2 linked regions of the Acetivibrio cellulolyticus CD2 genome follow. Each later gene encodes a partner of the first gene's protein in a complex. Links are inferred from orthologs where the notes say so. Each region holds a gene or a part of one and is shown on either strand. Other genes may lie near its edges. The genes, in order: smc and ACECE_RS0201705.

The links.
Region 2: the proteins of smc (region 1) and ACECE_RS0201705 are in contact, whole or in part, in a crystal structure (PDB 3ZGX), measured with the Bacillus subtilis proteins. The link is inferred for Acetivibrio cellulolyticus CD2 from one-to-one orthologs.

Annotation. Positions count from the first base shown.
Region 1 is NZ_JH556659.1:1,173,408-1,184,596, forward strand. The notes cover bases 2,758-6,890. They hold smc (chromosome segregation protein SMC), read left to right. Parts: upstream 2,758-3,117; coding sequence 3,118-6,690; downstream 6,691-6,890. Other genes in these bases: pdxA (4-hydroxythreonine-4-phosphate dehydrogenase PdxA), read left to right, coding at 2,758-3,003; ftsY (signal recognition particle-docking protein FtsY), read left to right, coding at 6,725-6,890. Also shown: rnc (ribonuclease III), read left to right, coding at 1-262; ACECE_RS0225125 (elongator complex protein 3), read left to right, coding at 300-1,310; ACECE_RS0225130 (stage V sporulation protein S), read left to right, coding at 1,470-1,730; more of pdxA, read left to right, coding at 2,005-2,757; more of ftsY, read left to right, coding at 6,891-7,633; ACECE_RS0225150 (YdcF family protein), read left to right, coding at 7,649-8,305; ACECE_RS0225155 (hypothetical protein), read right to left, coding at 8,382-8,552; ACECE_RS0225160 (response regulator), read right to left, coding at 8,699-9,145; ACECE_RS0225165 (RNA polymerase sigma factor), read left to right, coding at 9,517-10,113; ACECE_RS0225170 (anti-sigma factor family protein), read left to right, coding at 10,135-11,189. UniProt on the Bacillus subtilis protein: Required for chromosome condensation and partitioning.
Region 2 is NZ_JH556651.1:325,418-335,198, forward strand. The notes cover bases 6,358-9,082. They hold ACECE_RS0201705 (segregation and condensation protein A), read left to right. Parts: upstream 6,358-7,188; coding sequence 7,189-7,977; downstream 7,978-9,082. Other genes in these bases: trpS (tryptophan--tRNA ligase), read left to right, coding at 6,358-7,126; scpB (SMC-Scp complex subunit ScpB), read left to right, coding at 8,065-8,688; ACECE_RS0201715 (DUF2953 domain-containing protein), read left to right, coding at 8,784-9,082. In the rest of the region: ACECE_RS0201670 (CooT family nickel-binding protein), read right to left, coding at 1-23; ACECE_RS0201675 (DUF3842 family protein), read right to left, coding at 28-438; ACECE_RS0201680 (energy-coupling factor ABC transporter permease), read right to left, coding at 558-1,619; ACECE_RS0201685 (hypothetical protein), read left to right, coding at 1,930-2,655; ACECE_RS0201690 (CBS domain-containing protein), read left to right, coding at 2,740-5,379; ACECE_RS0201695 (site-2 protease family protein), read left to right, coding at 5,376-6,035; more of trpS, read left to right, coding at 6,137-6,357; more of ACECE_RS0201715, read left to right, coding at 9,083-9,449; ytfJ (GerW family sporulation protein), read left to right, coding at 9,500-9,781. UniProt on the Bacillus subtilis protein: Participates in chromosomal partition during cell division. May act via the formation of a condensin-like complex containing Smc and ScpB that pull DNA away from mid-cell into both cell halves.

The sequences.
Region 1 (11,189 bases):
AAGCCAGATGGAAAAGTTTATAGATGATTCAATTAAAGGCGAAATATTTATGGATTATAAAACACAGCTTCAAGAGATTATTCAGAAAAATAACGATCAAAAAGTTACCTATGAGATTATTGATGAAAAAGGTCCGGATCACAGTAAAATATTTGTTTCCCAGGTTAAACTTGATGATAAAGTTATTGGTGTTGGAGAAGGTCGTACAAAGAAAGAAGCTGAGCAGATGGCAGCAAAGACTTCTCTGAAAAAAATAACATGATTATTGATGTGCTTTATAGTGTGGGAGGAATGATAATTTGAAGCATGTTGTTATACCAGTTTTCATACCACATAAAGGTTGTCCTTTCGATTGCATATTTTGTAATCAGAAGAATATCAGCGGTCAAAAGGAAGAGGTTACTGAAAGCTCAATGCGTTCTGTTATTGAGTCGCATTTGGATACGATTGGTAATGATGCTTTTGTAGAGATAGCTTTTTTTGGAGGAAGTTTTACCGGTATCGCCAGAGAAGAGCAGATTAAATTTCTGGAGATAGCCAACGAGTATATAGATAAAGGATATGTCAGGAGTATAAGGATATCAACAAGGCCCGATTATATTAATGAGGAGATATTAGATTATTTAAAGCTTTACAAAGTATCAACAATTGAGCTTGGAGTCCAAAGCCTTGATAGTGAAGTGCTTGAAAAAAGTACTAGAGGACATAGTGTTGATGATGTTATAAAGGCATCAAAGAGTATTAAAGAAAACGGTTTTGTACTTGGAATTCAGACAATGATAGGTCTGCCCGGTGATGATTTTGAAAAAGCGGTTAAAACGGCTAAAAAGGTAGTAGAGCTAGCACCGCAAATAGTAAGAATATATCCGACTCTGGTAATAAAAGAAACCTATTTAGAGAAAGCTTACAAAATTGGGCAATATGCACCGCTGAATCTTGAGGATGCTGTTGAGTTATGTGCAAGGCTGATGGACGTATATGAGCGTAATAAGATAAATGTTATAAGAGTTGGATTGCAGCCAACTGATAGTATTTGTGACGGAGGAGATGTAGTAGCTGGACCTTTTCATCCTGCATTCAGACAGCTTGTTGATTCTAGGCGTGCTCTAAACGGTATTGAAAGCATTATTGTTAGAAATAAGCTTGGTGACAAGAAAAGTCTGACAATATTAGCCGATAAGGTTGATATATCAAATATTATAGGTCAGAAGAAGTTTAATATCAAATATCTTAAAGAGAAGTATGGATATATGGAAATAAAGGTTTATCCACAGGGACATGTATGTGAACTTTATGATGTAAAATATTAATTTTGTGATATTGTGGGTTGTTTTGGAATGGTATAAAATAATAATAAGATTATATGTTAGAGATATAAATGACCATAGAATGGTTAACATAATTAGAGATAGAATTGTTATAATTTTAGAATTATATAATTTTCATAATTTATGGAGGAGGAAAAGTGTATGGAGGTATTAAAGGTATCAGCTCAATCGCAGCCAAAAATGGTAGCAGGGGCCTTAGCAGCAATCTTAAGGGGCAAATCAAATGCAGAAATTCAAGCAGTAGGAGCCGCAGCAGTGAATCAAGCAATTAAAGCAATTGCAATTACTAGAGGGTTTGTAGCACCAAATGGAATTGACATTATAACAGTTCCAGCTTTTTCATCTATTACTATTGACGGTGAAGAAAGGACGGCAATTAAGTTCCTTGTAGAGCCTAGATAGAATCAAAGTAAAGTGTAATTTGAAGCTGTTCTTAATTAAGAACAGCTTTTTTATGTTTAAGAAATTATGGTGGCTTTATATTTTTTTCATGTATGATATTCGCTTTTTGTGAAATATAAGGTATAGTATAGAGTTATTGATGACCAGACTCCACCTACTGTTTCGAGTCAGTTAAAGATATGAAAGAAAACGAAATGTCAGTAATTAGTATTGGCACTACCAGTTTTTTGTTTTGATGATAAGTATAGGATACAATATATGGGAGGAGTTATTGATGAACAAGCCAATTATTGGAGTACCAATTGGAGATCCGGCAGGAATTGGTCCTGAAATTACAGTTAAAGCACTTAAAGAAAAAAGTATATATGAGGAATGCTGCCCTGTTGTTATAGGAAGCAGGGATGCAATAACAAAAGCTTTGACGGTGTGTGGGTTGAAATCTGAATTAGATGTAGTGCAAAGTTTTGAGAGCATGAATCCGAGCCCCGATAAGATATACTTAATAAGTGAGGAGACCGTAGATACTTGTAAGATTGAATATGGAAAAGTTCAGGCTTTAGGTGGAGAAGCAGCATTCAATTATATAAAAAAGTCAATTGATTTGGCGCTAGATGGCAAAATTGATGCGGTTGTTACAACTCCAATAAATAAAGAGTCATTAAAAATGGCAGGTGTTGACTATATAGGACATACTGAGATTTTTGCAGGGCTCACCAATACTAATGATCCGTTAACTATGTTTGAGGTTGGGTCGTTAAGAGTTTTTTTCCTGAGCAGGCATGTATCACTGCGGAAAGCGTGTGACATGATTACAAAAGAACGGGTTTTAGACTATATTATCAGGTCATCTAAAGCGCTTAACATGTTGGGAATAAAGGATGGAACTATCGCGGTTGCAGGGCTTAATCCACACTGTGGGGAGCACGGCTTATTTGGAGATGAGGAAAGGCATATTGAAGCTGCGGTAGAAGCTGCTGTTCGAATGGGCTATAAGGTTGTAGGTCCTATTGGAGCAGATTCGGTTTTTTATCTTGCGTATAAAGGAAGGTATGATGCTGTATTGTCGCTCTATCATGATCAGGGACATATTGCGACAAAAACGCTTGATTTTGAGCGAACAATAGCCATAACTATAGGCCTTCCGTTTTTGAGGACATCTGTTGATCATGGTACAGCCTTTGATATTGCCGGGACTGGAAAAGCGAGTCATATAAGCATGACAGAGGCAATTTTGACGGCTTCGAAATATTCTCAAAGCTATAGACACAGGTAGCAATATCTATTGATAAAAAAAAAAATTATGTTAAAATTAATAGGTATATTTGTTTATAGCAAAATTGTACCTATCCCAAAAGAAGATTTTTAATAAAGATACCGGGGTGTTCTAATGCATTTAAAAAGGCTTGAGATACAGGGATTTAAATCGTTTGCAGATAAAATAAATCTTGAATTCAATTCAGGTATTACAGCCGTTGTCGGTCCTAATGGAAGTGGCAAGAGCAATATTTCCGATGCAATCAGATGGGTTCTGGGAGAGCAAAGTGCCAAAACATTAAGGGGAGGAAAGATGGAAGATGTCATCTTTGCCGGCACAGAACACAGAAAACAGTTGGGGTTCGCTGAAGTTTCTCTGACTATTGACAATGCAGATCATTCTCTGCCCCTTGATTATAGTGAAGTGACTATAACCAGACGTGTATACCGCTCAGGAGAAAGTGAGTATCTTATAAACAAAACTTCCTGCCGTCTTAAGGATGTCTATGAACTATTTTTAGATACTGGTATCGGTAAGGATGGTTACTCCATTATCGGACAAGGTAGAGTTGATGAAATATTAAGTACAAAATCGGAGGAAAGACGACACCTTTTTGAGGAAGCCTCCGGTATTATGAAGTATAAGGTAAGGAAGCTTGAAGCTGAGAAAAAACTTGAGCTTACAAGGCAGAATCTGGTTAGGATAAACGATATCATAACTGAACTTGAAACCCAGTTGGAACCTTTGAGGCAACAATCAGATGTAGCAAAGAGGTATCTGAATTTAAGAGATACCCTTAAGGAATTAGAAGTAAATGTGTATATTGAGAATATTTCTAAGTTTAAGGAAAAGATAAAGGAATTTGAAGAAAGCTATATTTCCATTAAGGATAATATCGATAGTGACAATAAGAAGCTTGAAGATATAACCTTGTTAAATCAAAAGAAGCTTGTGCTGTTGAAAGAGCTTGAGACAAAGCTGGATAATTCAAGGCAGGAGTTCTATAACCTTGAGAACGGCTTAGAGAAATGTAATTCTGAAATTAAGCTAAATGATGAGAAAAAGAGTAATCTTTCATCGAATATATCAAGGCTTGACGGAGAAATTGACGAGGTAAACGAAAAGCTTGAAAGTATAGCAAAAGAAGAAGTTACAAGAAATGAAAAAATCAAGTATTTGAATGAAAGGCTTGAGGACTACAATGGCAAACTGGAAGAAGCGGATAAAAAGCTTCAGGCCGTTCTTGCTACTTTAGGCGAACATGAAAGGTATATTGAAAATCTGAAGTCGAGCATTATGGACAAGTTAGATCTTCAGTCCGATAAAAAGACACAGATAAACAATGTTAAAAACCATATAGAGGTTATTAATAAGAGAAAGTCAAGTATAGCTGATGAAGTTGTACAGCTTACACTGGAAAAAGACCGGGAAGGTATGAGGAAAGAAGACCTTTCCGATAGCATTTCGAAGACGAATGAGCTGATAAAAGGCGCGAAAAACAGACTTGAGACCTTAAATACTAAGAAAGGCGAGTATGGGCAGACCCTCGAAAGTGAAAGGAAAAAACAGAATACCGTCAAATCGGATATTCAATTTAAAACTTCCAGGCAAAAGATGCTTAAGGATATGGAAAGAAACCTTGAAGGATACAATAGAAGTGTTAAAGTGGTATTGCAGGCGTGCCAGCAGTCGCCGCAATTCGGTAAAGGTATTCATGGTGCTTTAGCACAGCTTGTTAAGGTTGATGGTAAGTATGAAACTGCAATAGAGATGACTCTTGGCGGGGCGCTTCAAAACATTGTAACAACAAGCGAAGAAGATGCCAAGAGGGCAATTGAATATTTAAAAACAAACAAGCTTGGAAGGGCGACTTTCCTTCCTATTTCCTCAGTCAATGGAAAGAGCTTTGATAGTAATACATTGAATGATATAAAAAGGCAGGATGGTTTTATTGGTGTTGCATCCGACTTGATTTCCTATAGTCCTGAGTATAGAGGCATTATATTGAGTTTCTTAGGAAAGGTTGTTATTGTTGATACACTCGATTCTGGAATAAAAATGGCTAGAAGATTTGGTTACAATTTTAGAATAGTTACGCTTGAGGGCGATATTCTAAGTACTACGGGATCTATGTCCGGAGGAAGTAAGGAGCATAGGGAATCTGGAATATTGAGCAGAAACAGGGAAGTACAGGAGCTTGATGAGGCACTTGTAAGACTTAAGGCGGAAGACGAAGCTTTAGATAAAAATATTAATGAGATTTCCCAAAAGCTTGAGAGTGTTATAAATGATGTTTCAATTGAGGAAGGAAGCCTTAAGAATAATGAACTTGTAAAAATCAGAGATGAAAGTCATTTAGCTCAGATAGAGGATAACATAAGGAGAACAATTGCTAGGATAGAAATGCTAAAGCAAGAGAAGGAACAACTTGCCAGACAGGAACAGAATACAGAGACTGAGCTTTCAAAATATGTTGAAGAGTTAAATCAGATTGAAAATGATATTGCTGAGACGAAAAGGGTTGTCGCGGAGTATCAGGACAAGCATAAGGAAGGACAATCTACCCGTGATGCTTTGCATACAGATATTACTGATTATAAGATTTCTGTAAATTCAATTTTAGAGAGTATTGCAGGTGTAAAGGAAGCTCTCGATAGAATTCTAACTGAAAGGGATAGCTTGACTAAAAGCGTTGAAAGAAAGAAAGCTGAGAAGATAAAAAATGCAGAAGAGGTCAAATCGCTAGATGAGAAAAATGAGGGTTTGAAACTTTTGATTAAAGGGTATGAAGAAGAAAAATCAGGAAAGACTTTTGAGATAGACAGAACAGTTGAGGAAAGGAAAGTTCTTGAGGAAGAGTCTCAAGATATTATTAAGCAAATAACCGATATTAATAAAAACATTCTTCTCATGCAGGAAGAATACAACCGTATGGAGGTAAAAAAGGCGAAGATAGAGTCTGAAATGGAGTCAATCCAGAACAGAATGTGGGATGAGTACGAACTTACCTTTACAAATGCTTTAGAGTTCAAGAAGGATATTGGAAACCTTCCTCAGGCTCAAAGGCAGATTAACGAGATAAGAAGTGAGATAAAGGACTTAGGGCCTGTTAATGTTTCTGCTATTGAAGACTATATAAAGACTAAGGAACGTTTTGAGTTTATGTCGGTTCAGAGAAACGATATGGAAATGGCCGAGGAAAAACTCCATAAGGTTATCATGGAAATGGTTACAATTATGAAACGCCAGTTTATGGAGCAGTTTAAGCTTATTAATGATAATTTTAATATGGTATTTAAAGAACTCTTTGACGGAGGCCGTGCAGAACTTATCCTCTTGGATAAGGAAAATGTGCTGGAAAGCGGTATAGAAATTGAAGTTCAGCCGCCGGGGAAAAAGCTGCAGAATCTCATGTTGCTGTCAGGAGGAGAAAGGGCGTTTACTGCAATTGCACTTTTGTTTTCCATATTAAGGTTAAATCCTACACCTTTCTGCGTACTTGATGAGATCGAAGCAGCGCTGGATGATGCGAATGTTTACAAATTTGCTCAATACCTGAAAAAATACTCGCATCTGACACAGTTTGCAGTTATCACACACAGGAAAGGAACTATGGAGGCTTGCGATACTCTCTATGGTGTTACCATGCAGGAGCATGGGGTTTCAAAAATTGTGTCGTTAAAAATGGGCGAAAAGGTAAGCTAAGGAATAGCTGGAATATTGAATGGAGGACATAAATATGGGGTTTTTTGACAAACTAAAAGAGGGACTTAAGAAAACAAAGAATGTAATTACCGAGAGAATAGACCAGGTTTTGGTTTCGTTTGGGAAGATTGATGAAGAGTTGTTTGAAGAACTGGAAGAAGTTCTTATAACATCAGATGTTGGTGCGGAAACAAGTCTAAGGATTATCGAGGATATTAAGAAGAAGGTTAAGGATAACAAGGTTACTGATCCTCTTAAAGTTAAAGGGTTGTTAAAAGAGGAGTTATCAGAGATACTTTCAAAGGAAAGCACAGAATTAAATATAAAAACTACTCCTAGTGTTATTGTAGTAGTGGGAGTAAATGGGGTAGGCAAGACTACTTCTATAGGGAAAATTGCAAATCAACTCAAACAAAGCGGCAAGAAAGTTGTTATGGCGGCAGGCGATACCTTTAGGGCTGCTGCAATAGATCAACTTGAAATCTGGGCTGACAGAGTAGGCGTAGATTTAATAAAACACGCAGAAGGTGCAGATCCTGCTGCTGTCATATACGATGCTGTACAGTCAGTCAAGGCAAGAAAAGCAGATGTATTGATCTGTGATACTGCGGGAAGGCTTCATACCAAGAAGAATTTGATGGATGAATTAAAAAAAGTATTTCGTATTATAGAGAGGGAATTACCCAACGCTTCAATGGAAGTACTTCTTGTGCTTGATGCAACAACAGGTCAAAATGCCATTGTTCAGGCCAAGACTTTTGCAGAAGTATCCCCGGTGTCTGGTATTGTGCTGACAAAGCTTGATGGGACTGCTAAAGGCGGGATTGTTATTGCTGTTTCTTCAGAGCTTAAAATTCCAGTTAAGCTTATTGGTGTAGGTGAGCAGATGGATGACCTTCAGAGGTTTAATTCAGAAGAATTTGTTGAAGCCCTGTTTTCATAATTATAAGGAGCAAGCATGAATACAGAAATAGAAGTATTGGCAAAAGTTTTATGGGACTATCACCATATGAATCATGCATTAACTAGTGCTGATTTAATAATTGTACTTGGAAGTCATGATACTCGTGTGGCCCAAAGGGGAGCGGAGCTTTATCTTAAAGGCTTTGCTCCTTTTATTGTAATTTCGGGGGGCTTAGGGAAGATAACAAAACATTTATGGAATATGACGGAAGCTGAAAAATTTGCGGAAATTGCATGTAGTATGGGAGTGCCTGAAGAAAAAATAATCCTGGAAACAAGATCAACGAATACAGGAGAAAACATATTATTTACCAGGGAGTTAATTTTAGATAGGAATCTAAATATTAATTCAATTATTACTGTTAATAAGCCATATATGGAGAGAAGAACTTATGCGGCTTTCAAAAAATTTTGGAATGTTAATGATGTAATGGTAACTTCTCCTCAATTTGAGTTTAAGGAATATCTTGAGGCATATACCGATGGAAAGATTACAAAGGAAGAAATAATAAGTATTATGGTTGGAGATTTACAGCGTATTAAGGTCTATGCAGAAAAAGGGTTTCAGATACAGCAGGACATTCCTGAAAATGTATGGGAAGCATTTGATAAACTGGTTGAATTGGGTTTTAAAAAACATTTGATAAAATAGCGCGGAATGTTTCAGAAAATTATGTATAATACAAAGGAAGGACTGGAGAATAATAACTCCAGCCCTTGAAAATTCCTTAGTGATCATTGCGGTGTTCGACAAGGTCAATAGCTCCAAGAACTATATGTGCCAGACCAAAGCCGGCAACCCCCCACTTTATTTTAGCTGGTAAAGGTTTTATAGATAAGCCGGTTGCAGTTACAACAGTCCCAAGGACTGTGGGAATCATGCCTTCGCGGATTTTCATATATTTATCCTCCTAAAAAAATAGAATTCTATAGAGGATATTTTGCGTAATTTATCGTATATAATGTTTAGGAATTTATGGTCTATTAGAAAAAGATGTCCTTTTAAAACAGACTTTCTAAAAATTTATTTTCGAATTTTAAGGGTTTAAATGTTTTTAGTAGTTGATAGAGTATCTATAATCTTTGTGGCTTTATTAAGATCGCTTATGAGGTTTCTATGTTTTACTGCTGTCTTAATCTTATTTACCAGTATAAGCCTGTTTATATGGTCAAGTGGCTTGATAATATAGTCAAATACATCATATTCAAGAATTTTCTCGATGTTTTCAACGCCATCCAGGCTTGAAGTGACAATTATCGGAATTTCTTTGTAAAATGGAGTTTTTGAGAATACCTTCATAAACTCGTAACCATCCATAACAGGCATGACCATATCAAGGAGGATTAGATCGATATTGCGGCTTTCTAGAAGCTCTAAAGCTTCACGGCCATTAAGTGCTGAGACAATATTATACCTTTCTTTATAGAGGTAGTTTCTAATTATTGCATTATCAAGAACATTGTCATCTGTTACTAAAATTGTATTTATCATACTATTAGCTCCTTTTGATTTGAGAAATTTGCGAAGCAAATGTTCTAAAACCGGAAGGGACCAAACGTCCCTGAGATTATTGTAACTTGATTATATGCTATAATTTATTATTCTACGTTTTATAATAAAAATCCTTTGTAATAATATGTAAATTGAGTAATATTACGTTTATATGAATTATTTTTTGTACTAGTTCAAATAAGCATAAAAAGAATGTATAATATGTTTTGATGAGGCAAGAGATTTGGTCAGATAAGGCTGGAACGTGAAATTGTAGCCAAACATATATTTTCAGCATTCCTAAATTCGAGCAGGACTATATGTTTCGAGATTTTTTATTCTTTTAAAGCCTAGGGGGTGAGACTGCCAGCATGAGTGAGAAGGAAAGAAATTTAGTTGAAAAATCCAAATCAGGGGATGTTGAAGCTTTTGAACAGCTTATTGAAAGTTGTCAAAAAAAAGTGTTCAATATAGCTTATAGAATGATAGGAAACTATGATGATGCTAATGAATTGGCACAGGAAGTTTTCATAAAAGCTTTCAGATCTATAAAAAAATTTAAAGGTGATTCGTTGTTTTCAACATGGATTTATAAAGTTACAGCAAATGTATGTCTCGATGAGATACGCAGAAGAAAAAAGAAAATGGTAGTATCATTAGATGAAGAAATTGAATACAGCGATGGTGAAGTGAAGAGGCAGATAGCGGATAATGCTCCAACTCCGGATATAGCAGCAGAGACTAATGAGGTAAAAAACGCTGTGAACAAGTCAATACAAGAACTTCCTGAGGATTATAAGAGTATAATTATTCTAAGGGATATACAGGGATTTAGTTATGAGGAGATTTCGAAGATATTCAATTGTCCCGAAGGAACGGTAAAATCAAGGATTAACAGGGCAAGGCAGGCTCTTAAAAAAATTCTTCAGGGGAAAAAGGAACTTTTGAACGAAAAATTCGTCAAATAATATATGAAGGGAGGGATGGCTATGAAAAAATGTGATGAGATTTTAGAATTATTGTCATTATATATAGATGATGAACTTGACGAAGTTAGAGCACATATGGTGCAAGAGCATATTGAATCTTGCAGCCATTGCAAAAGTGAGTTTGAACAACTATATGAAGTTGTAAAAATGTGTAAAAATGTTGATGAAGTTGAGCTGCCGGAGAGTTTTAAAGATGCTTTACATAAAAAACTTACTGATGAGCAGCATGAAATTGGTAATAGAAAACAATTGATAATTTTGAGAAGTAGGATAATGAAGACAATGTCTTCTGTTGCTGCAGTACTGGTAATAGTATTTGTAGTAAGAGGATTTATGAATATAAGTAAAAATTCCACAGCTAATATGGAAAGTTCTGTAAGCCGGAATTCGTTAAGTACAATTATTAAAGAAAAAGATGCAAAAGCCTTAACGAATGAAGATGCGAAAGATGAAATTGTTGAGCATGGCGATAGTGATGTAACTATAAGTATGGATAAAAACACAAAAGCAGATGAAGTTGGAAGTGGCACAGTAATTGGTTCAAATGATAATAAAAATAGCACTTTTGGAGTAGCCTCTTCGGCAAAAGAACTACAACCAAGCGGTGAAATAAAAAGCTCGTCTGCTGAAAAGTCGCATACAGCTGATGGCGCTGTTCCTAAGGAGACGCCAAGTGATAATACAGTCTGTGTAGAGTTTTCGCAAGCTGTTGATCCTCAAAGTTCTAGTTACACCATATCAACTGCAGATTCCGATATAAACCATACAGAAAGTACTATCTGTTTGAAGCTGGAATCAGATAATATTGAATCTGATAAATTGAAGATGAATGAGATTGCAGGAAAGTTTGGTAATAAAATGGAAGATGATATTGTTTTTGATACTGAAAGTCAACCAGAATTAACAGCTTCAAAAGGATTTTCGAGTGCTGCTAATGACGCAAGTAATATAACAGACTATTCTGTAAGCTATTATATGGATAAATCAAACTATGAAAAGTTTGTAAAAGAAGTAGGTACAAGCTTCAATGGTAAATATAAAGTTACTAATGATGA
Region 2 (9,781 bases), on another replicon or contig:
ATATATACATTTGCTTCACACATATTATCACCCCATATATTCTTTTAATAATATTATAGCACTATCAACCTGATGCGGAAATGGCTCATTTTTAACACCTGCAATTTGAATATTGCATTTATTCATTGGTATCAGTATTTTTTTTGCAGGACTTTCTGCAATTGCTTTAGCTATTGCTGGAGTTAGTTCCCCGAGCATTGAATTTGCAGCAATTATGCCTATCGGACCCATAATCACATCTACTCTTGTTGAATTATAAATTATTGCATTTTCTCCGGATGCACCTTCATTAGCACCTGCTTTAAGCATTAGAGCTGTAGCTAAGGCATTGGTTCCAAGTGCAAGTATTTCCAAATTATGCCCGTACTCTAACCTCAATTTTTCTACTATAGTTTTTCCCATACCTCCGCCTTGACCATCTATAACTGCAATGCGCATATTTAGCCCCCTAACCAAATCATTATATTACTTATTATATTATATTCCATTCGATTTTTGCAAAAAATTTGGAGATACAAAAAAGTATCTCCAAAATTCTAAACTGTCCCTTACTTATGTTAAGCAGATGCTCGATTTTTCCGTCTTTTTATAAAAATAATGATTATTCCGGTCGATGCTATTAGTGCTAGTGTCAATATGCCTCCAACAATACCAGAAACGCTGGTTCCTGCATTCATGGCAGGCCATGCCTCTTCATTTGATCCAATGGTCTTTTCGGATGTTTCTTCTGACTTTTCATCCGTTTTAAATCCGTAATCAGGTAAAAATGCTGTTTTTTCCTGTATTTCAGATATTATTTTATGAATTTTATCGGATGATTCAAGTTCCTCTGTACCGACAGTCTTTTCTATAGACCATTCCAAACCATCGGGATTTGCTGAAGCAAACCAGGAAAGAGCTCCACCAACTATAATAACAGCAGCTGCAAGTCCTATCAAAAGCTTTTTAGTGGATATGTTTCCATGTGATTTACCAATAGCAGCATTTTCGATAATTTCAGGTCTTGCTTTCCATACAAACGTCACAACTGTTGCTGTCGCAAATCCTTCAACCACTCCTATTGCAAGATGGATAGGCTGCATCATCAGTAGAAATGCTCCAAAATGCAATTCAGTCTTTCCGGATAAAAGAGTTTCAAGTACAACGCTAAAAGATCCAATTTGAAGTCCAACTATTGCAGATACCATAGATGCTGCAAAAATTTTCTTTGAATTAGTGGTTTTTCTTGTAAAACATTTATATATTAATGGATACGCAATAAAGCACGTATAGAAGCCTAGATTAAACAAGTTACAACCATAAGCGAGTAAACCTCCATCTCCAAAAAACAGTGCCTGAATTAATAGAACAGATGCCATTGTCAGAAATCCTGCATGCGAACCAAGCAATATTGCAAGAAGCAAACCTCCGCCAAGATGTCCGCTCGAACCTGTTCCAGGTATGGTAAAGTTAATCATTTGAGACACAAAAACAAAAGCTCCCATTACCCCCATTAAAGGAATTTTCTTTTCATCAAGGTCATAACGGATCTTCTTAATTGAGTAAGCTGCAACTCCAACAGCAGCGGCCAGCATAGTTCCACCAACAACAGGTGATATCAAGGCATCGGCCATATGCATTAAAATCATCTCCTTAGAAAATAATAAACCCAAAAAAGAGCTCCTTCTAAAGCCGCTTTTCTGGGTTCGTCCCAAAGTTTAATTATAAAACAATAATATTAATATAAAAGCCTTCATAGCTTTAATTTCTAAAGGTCAATATATCACAGCATGCTTGTTAAGTCAATAGAAGTAATGACACAATTTGACACAATTAAACCTACCGATGACAAATGATTATAAGGGAAATATGTGACAATCTGGAATGGATTTTGTTCAACTCTATTGGATGATATGATACAATTAATATTATTTTAACGAGGTGATACATATGAATAAACTTAATAAAATGATATCGGTTAATATTATAACAGTTTTATTTATACTTTTATTTTCCTGTGTTTGTTTTGGCAATTCTGCAGGACCTCCATCAATATTGATAATAGTGTCAAATGCACCGGATAACTTTGAAATAGGCATTGGTTCAGGAACCGGATATTCTAAAGCTAAAATTGTAGATAAGGGTGTTGAATCATATTACATATTTTATCCAAGAGAACTGAGCACTATAGCTAATCATACATTAAAAATTAAAAATGATGATGAGACTTTTGAAATACCTATAGATAAACCGCTTAAGTCTTATAACAATGTCTTTACACTTGACTTGAAAAATAAGACCCTTTATCCAGGAAAACTATTATCGAGATCAATCTTATTAGTGGGATTACGTATAATGTTAACACTCATAATAGAGGGAATTATATTTTATTTAATGGGCTTCAGGCGTAAAAAGTCATGGGTTGCTTTTTTGGTAATAAATATTGTCACGCAAGGGGCTTTGAATATTTTGCTTAATTGTTTTTCTCCATTAGCCAGTTATACAATAATGCTTTCACTTATACTTGGCGAATTTTTGGTGTTTTTTTCTGAATCAATAGCATTCCCGATTTTTGTGAAAGAACACTCACAATTGAGAAAAGTTGCATTTGTTTGGTTTGCAAATAGTATTAGTCTGGTAGCAGGCGGATATATTATATTGAACCTGCCTGTGTAAAGAGTACTTTGAATAGAGTACATTTTCACAAAGTGATATAATAGTGTATTATTAAGCAATGATTATAACTGTGGAGAGAAATTAATGGAGATAATTATAGGACATAACAATACTGATTTTGACTGTCTTGCATCAATGATTGCGGCTAGAAAGTTGTATCCTGAGGCGCAATTGGTTCTTCCGGGTAATATCGGCAGAGAGGTACGAGAATTTATAAATATGTACATGGATGTTTTCAACTTTATTGAGTCGGGTGATGTTGAATGTGAAAAGCTCACCAGGATAATAATTGTTGACACCCATTCGACAGCTAGAATTGGTAAGTTTAAAGAATACGTTGCAAAACCGGGGATTGAAGTTATTATTTACGATCACCACATATTGTGTGAGGATGAAATTTCTTCTGCAGCCATGAAAATTGAAGAGGTTGGGGCAAATACAACTATTCTTATAGAAGAGCTGATGGAAAAAGGAATTGATATATCTCCTGTAGAGGCGACAATTCTTGCACTGGGAATTTATGTGGATACAAATTCACTGATCTTTTCTGGTACTACTTCAAGGGATGCGCATGCTCTTGGATATTTACTTGAAAAGGAGGCCAATCTTTCGGTTATTGAGAGTCTGATTATAAACCGCCTGTCGACAGGGCAGCGGGAATTGTCGCAACTGCTTAATAAGAATATTGTAATTGATTGTGTTAATGGATTTGAAGTCGGGTTTTCGTTGGTTGAGATGGAGGAATATGTTGATGATGCCGCATATCTTACCAGAAAGATATTGGAGGAACGGGATTTGGATGCCCTGTTTTCCATTATGAGGATGGGGCACAAAACTTATATAATCGGAAGAAGCATCACAGAAGAGATTGATTTGAGCATAATAATGAAATTAATCGGAGGCGGCGGTCACAAAGGTGCAGGTTCGGCAAAATCTGACGAAAGGGATCTGCAAAAAATAAGCTCAAATATAAAGGCAGTGCTTAGGGAAAATGTAAGACCAATTATTATGGCCAAGGATATAATGAGTTCGCCTGTAAAAACCGTGCCGGAAGATACAACTATAGATGAGGCTTACGATATTATGATAAAGTTTGGACACTCCGGGATGCCTGTAGTTAGCGGGAATAAGATTGCAGGAATTATTTCAAGGCGGGATATAGACAAGGCAAGGGTTCACGGATATGGACAATCTCCAGTTAAAGGGTATATGTCAAAAAAGGTAGTTACCATAGACTTTAAAGAGCCGATAAAAGAGGTACGGGAATTGTTTGCAGAACATGACATTGGAAGGCTTCCTGTTCTAAAAGATAATGAAATGATAGGTATAGTAACGCGTACCGATGTAATAAGAACCCTTTACGGAGGAAAGTATCAAAAGAGACATAAACCGGGAAGCGAAGGAAGCGAGATAGGAAAGGAATATACCAGTGAAAATCTTTCTTACAAGTTAGATGAACTGCCGCCGAATGTAAGGGAAGTTTTGGCACTTGCAGGCAAAGTTGCCGATTTGGAGGGCTTCAGCATTTATGTGGTCGGGGGCTTTGTAAGAGATCTGATACTTGGTGTTGAAAACCTTGATATAGATATTGTTGTTGAAGGTGATGCAATAGCTTTTGCCAGAAAGTTTGCAGAGACTTCAAAAGCAGTTCTGACAGAGTATGAAAAGTTTCAGACTGCTTACGCAGTACTTGCTGAAGATTTAAAAATTGATATAGTAACTGCCAGAAAGGAATATTATGAATTCCCGGGAGCGCTTCCTAGCGTAGAAAGAGGATCTATAAAAGACGATCTTTTCAGAAGGGATTTTACCATCAACTGTATTGCTATGAAGTTAAATGGCAGAGAGTTCGGAAAGATTGTTGACTTTTATGGGGGCAGAAGGGATCTATACGATGGCATTATAAGAATATTGTACAATTTCAGTTTTATTGAAGATCCGACTAGAATTCTAAGGGCTGTCAGGTTTGAACAGAGATATGGTTTTAAGATGGATGAAAAAACTGAAGAATTTGCAATAGATGCTATAAACTCTGATGTTTTGGACAAGTTAAGCAGAGAGCGAATTAATTCTGAATTCTTTTATATGCTCAAGGAAAAAAATACGGTTATAATGCTTGAGAGGATGCAGGAACTGGGATTGCTCGAAAAAATTTATCCGGAAATAATGCTCTCTGATAGGCTTAAAATGCTAATGGAAAAATCGGATAAGCATTATGATGAGTTTTATAACAGCTTGATTAATAAGAAAAATATTGATAAAATTCTTGTATATCTTTTAGTGTTGTATTCAGATGTTTGTATGGAAAATGTTCCGGTTTTGTCAGACAGATTCAGACTTTCAAAAGAATATAGGGATGAAATACTTCGGTTCGCAAAGGTAAGAGACTTGAAGCTTCATGAAATTTTAAACGGAGGGGAGCCTTCAAATTATGAGATTTACTGCATGTTTAAGGGGTTAGCATTAGAAAGCCTATATATGCTAAGTCTTATGTTTGATGATATGTTAAAAGGTGCTGTTCTTTTGTATGCCAATAATTTAAGTAATATAAAGACTAAAATAACAGGAAGAGATTTACAGGAACTTGGAATAAGTCCCGGTCCACAGATTAAAAAAATTCTGGAAATAGTGCTTAAAGAGAAAATTAATGGTAAAATATTTACTCGTAGTGAAGAAATAGATTATGTTAAGATAAATCTTTTAGATGAGGAGAAAGAGAAATGATAAATTACTTGCCAGGCCAACCTTTGATGCTTGTGATATCAATTTTAATGTTTGTAATGTCCATTACGTTACATGAGTTTTCGCATGGCTTTTCAGCATACCTTTTAGGAGATCCGACTGCCAAAAATCAGGGCAGGCTCACGCTAAACCCAATAAAACACATGGACCCTTTAGGTACAATAATGATCCTATTTACATCTTTTGGTTGGGCTAAACCTGTGCAAGTAAATGCCACAAACTTCGAAGACCGTAAAAAGGGAATGATGATAACAAGTCTTGCAGGACCTTTATCCAATCTGCTTTTGAGCTTTGTTTTCGCATTTCCATATGTTTATTTTGCAACAAAAGGTTATTATAACAGCAATGTTGTAATGAATATTTTGTATAAAGTTTTCCAGGTTGGATTTAGTATGAATATCACTCTTGGGATATTTAATATGCTTCCTGTATCACCTCTTGACGGTTCTAAGATACTTTACGGTTTTTTACCTTCAAGGCATTATTATAAGATGTTGGAATATGAAAATTATATAACAATAGGCTTTGTAATTCTTATGTTTACCGGTATACTTGGAAGAATTCTAAATTTAATTATTTCTCCGGTTGCAACTGGTATATTATATTTAGTTTCAACTATTCTTGGGTTATTTATGTAAGCTTTTGGGTATTTTCAAAATTAATTAGACTTTATAATAAAAAAAAGATATAATCTATAAATGCACTAAGTGATTATCAACAACAGGAGAGTGAATTAGTGGTGAAAAAAGGTACAATATTAAGTGGCATGAGACCTACAGGAGCATTACATTTGGGGAATTATTTCGGTGCTCTGGAGAATTGGGTGAAATTACAGGACGATTATGATTGCTTCTTTTTTGTTGCTGATTGGCATGCCTTGACTACTGGATATGAGGATACTTCGGAAATTAAGAATAATATAAATGATTTGGTTGTAGATTGGATAAGTGCAGGACTTGACCCGGAGAAGTGTACAATATTTTTGCAGTCAAAGGTAAAGGAGCACGCGGAGCTTCACTTGCTGTTTTCAATGACTACTCCGCTTTCATGGCTTTTACGCTGCCCAACGTATAAGGACCAGTTAAATCAGCTAAAGGACAAGAATATTACAACTTATGGCTTTTTGGGTTATCCAAACTTGCAGGCAGCGGATATCCTTGTCTACAAAGCAGGGTTTGTGCCGGTTGGTGAGGATCAATTGCCGCATCTTGAATTAACAAGAGAGATTGCAAGGCGTTTCAATTTCTTTTATGGAGAGGTTTTCCCAGAGCCACAGCCAATATTGACCAAGGCGAAGGTACTGCCTGGCACAGATGGAAGAAAGATGAGCAAGAGCTATGGAAACACGATAGCACTTTCAGATAGTCCTGAGGTTGTAAGGAAAAAGGTAAGTACAATGGTTACCGACCCTGCAAGAATTAAAAAGGACGATCCCGGGCACCCTGAAGTTTGTACTGTGTTTTCGTTCCACAAGGTCTTCAATGAAGGTGAAATACCTGTGATTGAAGAACAGTGCAGAGGCGGAAAAATCGGTTGCGTTCAGTGCAAGAGGAATCTTGCCGATAAAATGGCTTCGTACCTTGAGCCTATATATGAAAGAAGACAGAAGATACTTGAAAGACCTGAGATTGTAAAGGAAGTACTTCACGAAGGAAACAAAAGAGCAGAGGCAGCTGCAAAGAAAACAATGGAAGATGTAAGAAGCGCAATGAAGATTGACTTTATGTAATAAAATCTTCATAGGAGTTTTATTGTGGTTTCTACTATCCTTTTAGAGTGGTGGTGGATTTTTTGGAAAGTGTATTATCAAAAGCATGTACAATAAAAATTCAAAATTTCGAAGGACCGTTTGATTTGCTATTCCACCTGATTGAAAAGAATCAGGTGGATATATATGATATCCCAATTAATGATATAACAGATCAATACATGGACTATCTTTTTCAGATGCAGGAAATGGATTTGGAAGTAGCAAGTGAGTTCCTACTTATGGCAGCTACACTTCTTCATATTAAATCAAAACTTCTGCTGCCAAGTATCAAGCAAAACAAGGAAGATGAGGTTGACCCAAGAGAAGAACTTATTTTAAAACTTGTTGAGTACAAAAAGTACAAACAGTTTTCTGAAGTATTAAAGGTAAGGGAAAAAGAATGGGAAAAGGTATGTTACAGGCAGCCCGAGGAAATCGACATAAAAAAATCGGATGAGCCTATAGAACTTTCCTATGATGAGCTTAAAAGAGTATATGTGAATCTCATTGAGCGCAATGAGAGAAAAATGAACAGGAATACTGGAAAGATGACCCAAATACTTCAGATTGAGAAAGTATCTCTTAAAAGTAAGATAAGGGAAGTAATAAGAACTCTTATAAATAAGACATGCTTTAGGTTTTCCGACCTGTTTTCAATGGCTACCAAGTCCAAGCTTGAAGTTGTAACTGGCTTTTTGGCAATACTGGAACTGGCAAAGCTCAAAAAGGTTTCAATTATACAAAATTCTCAGTTTGCTGAGATTGTGGTACAAAGAACGGATGAAAACCTTGAGGATTTTGATGAGGAAAAGATTGCTGCTGAAAGTTAATTTGTAAATTACTGGTGCTATGCAAAAGTCATAGCTGAAAGGTTTTAAAAGTAAAAAAGCACTGTTGTATGTGGAGGAAAAGCTCACATGGATTTAAAAAAACTTGAAGGAATAATAGAGGGTCTTCTTTTTGCATCCGGCGACAGAATATCTTTGGAAAAAATATGTGAGATAGCAGGCGTTGATAAAAAAGCTGCCAAGCTTGTAATTAATAACATGGTCGTTAATTATAACAATAACCCCTCAAGGGGTATTGCCATCAGGGAGATAAGCAATGGCTATCAGTTGTGTTCAAAGCCTGAATTATACGATTATGTGAAAGTTTTATTTGAGCCAAAACAAAAGAGCGGCCTCTCTCAGGCAGCATTTGAGACATTATCGATTATAGCTTATAACAGACCTATTACAAAAGCTAAGATAGAGCAGATTAGAGGAGTTAATTCCGATAGTGCTGTCACAAAACTTATAGAAAAGAACCTTGTTAAGGAAGCCGGAAGGTTGGATGCGCCCGGTAAACCTATATTATACGAGACAACTGAAGAATTTTTCAGGAGCTTTGGTTACAAATCAGACAGTGATCTGCCGATATTTGAAATGAATGAGATTCCTGAGATGATAGAATTTGGTGAGGACGGAAATAACGAGACAACTGATACAACTAACACAACTGACACAACTGACACAAGTACAGATGAAAGTCAAAGTGAATAACACAGTTAATATTTAGTATTACATGTAAAAAATACACACTAGTGTGTATTTTTTTTGTTTATTAGGAAAAAATATCTAATAAGAGGTGTGGTATTGTGTTATTTGCTATCATAACGGTTATATTGGTCTTAGTATTTTTAATAATTTGTTTTATAAAGGTTAATGTAGTTATAGAGTATAACAGGCAAGGCGTTAACGACAATTTTGTGGTGTCTTTTTTTGTACTGAAGGGACTTATTAAGTATAAATTTGAAATTCCAAAAGTTGGTGCAGGCAAAAAAGGTATCTGGTTTAGAAAAGTAAAAGAAAAAGGAAAAAAGGAAAAGGATGTATCAAAGAAAACGGGGAAAATGGGGTATCGCCAAATAAGACGGAAGTTTGAAGAATTCCGGAATTTCAATAAAAAATATGATGTATTGCTGGGAAAGGTATATAAATACTTAAGATGCAGACTGAACATTAACAAAATTGACATTAATATTACTATTGGTGCAGATAATGCCCATCATACGGCAGTCTTATTGGGATTATGCTGGTCTGCTGTAGGGTTATTGGTTTCCTTTCTACATAACAAATTAAACCTTATGGAAAAGACGGTAAATATAAAACCTGATTATATGGGAAAAAAGCTAAAAGTTGATTTATTTTGTATATTGAGTGTGAGAATTGGACATATTATAATCGTTGGTTTAATAGCATTAACCCACATTATAGGAAGTAAATTTGGCTTTGCAGAAGTGAGAAGAAGTGTAGCAGGGTGATAAGATATTTTTTCATAAGAAATTCTAAATAAATATAGGTGGTGGTAATTTTGGCAGAACATCCTATTGAGGGACTGATGACAACAGCAATGGAAAGCATCAAGGATATGGTTGATGTAAATACCATAGTAGGCGATGCTGTGCAGGCTCCGGACGGTACAATAATAATTCCTATTTCAAAGGTTAGCTTTGGGTTTGCTGCAGGCGGAGGAGAGTATAGTTCGTGCTGCAAAGTGATTACGGAAAGTGATGATGGCAAGGAAAAAGAAGTCCAAACTGAAGGCAACGGTAAACATCCTTTCGCTGGTGGTAGTGGTGCAGGGGTAAGTATA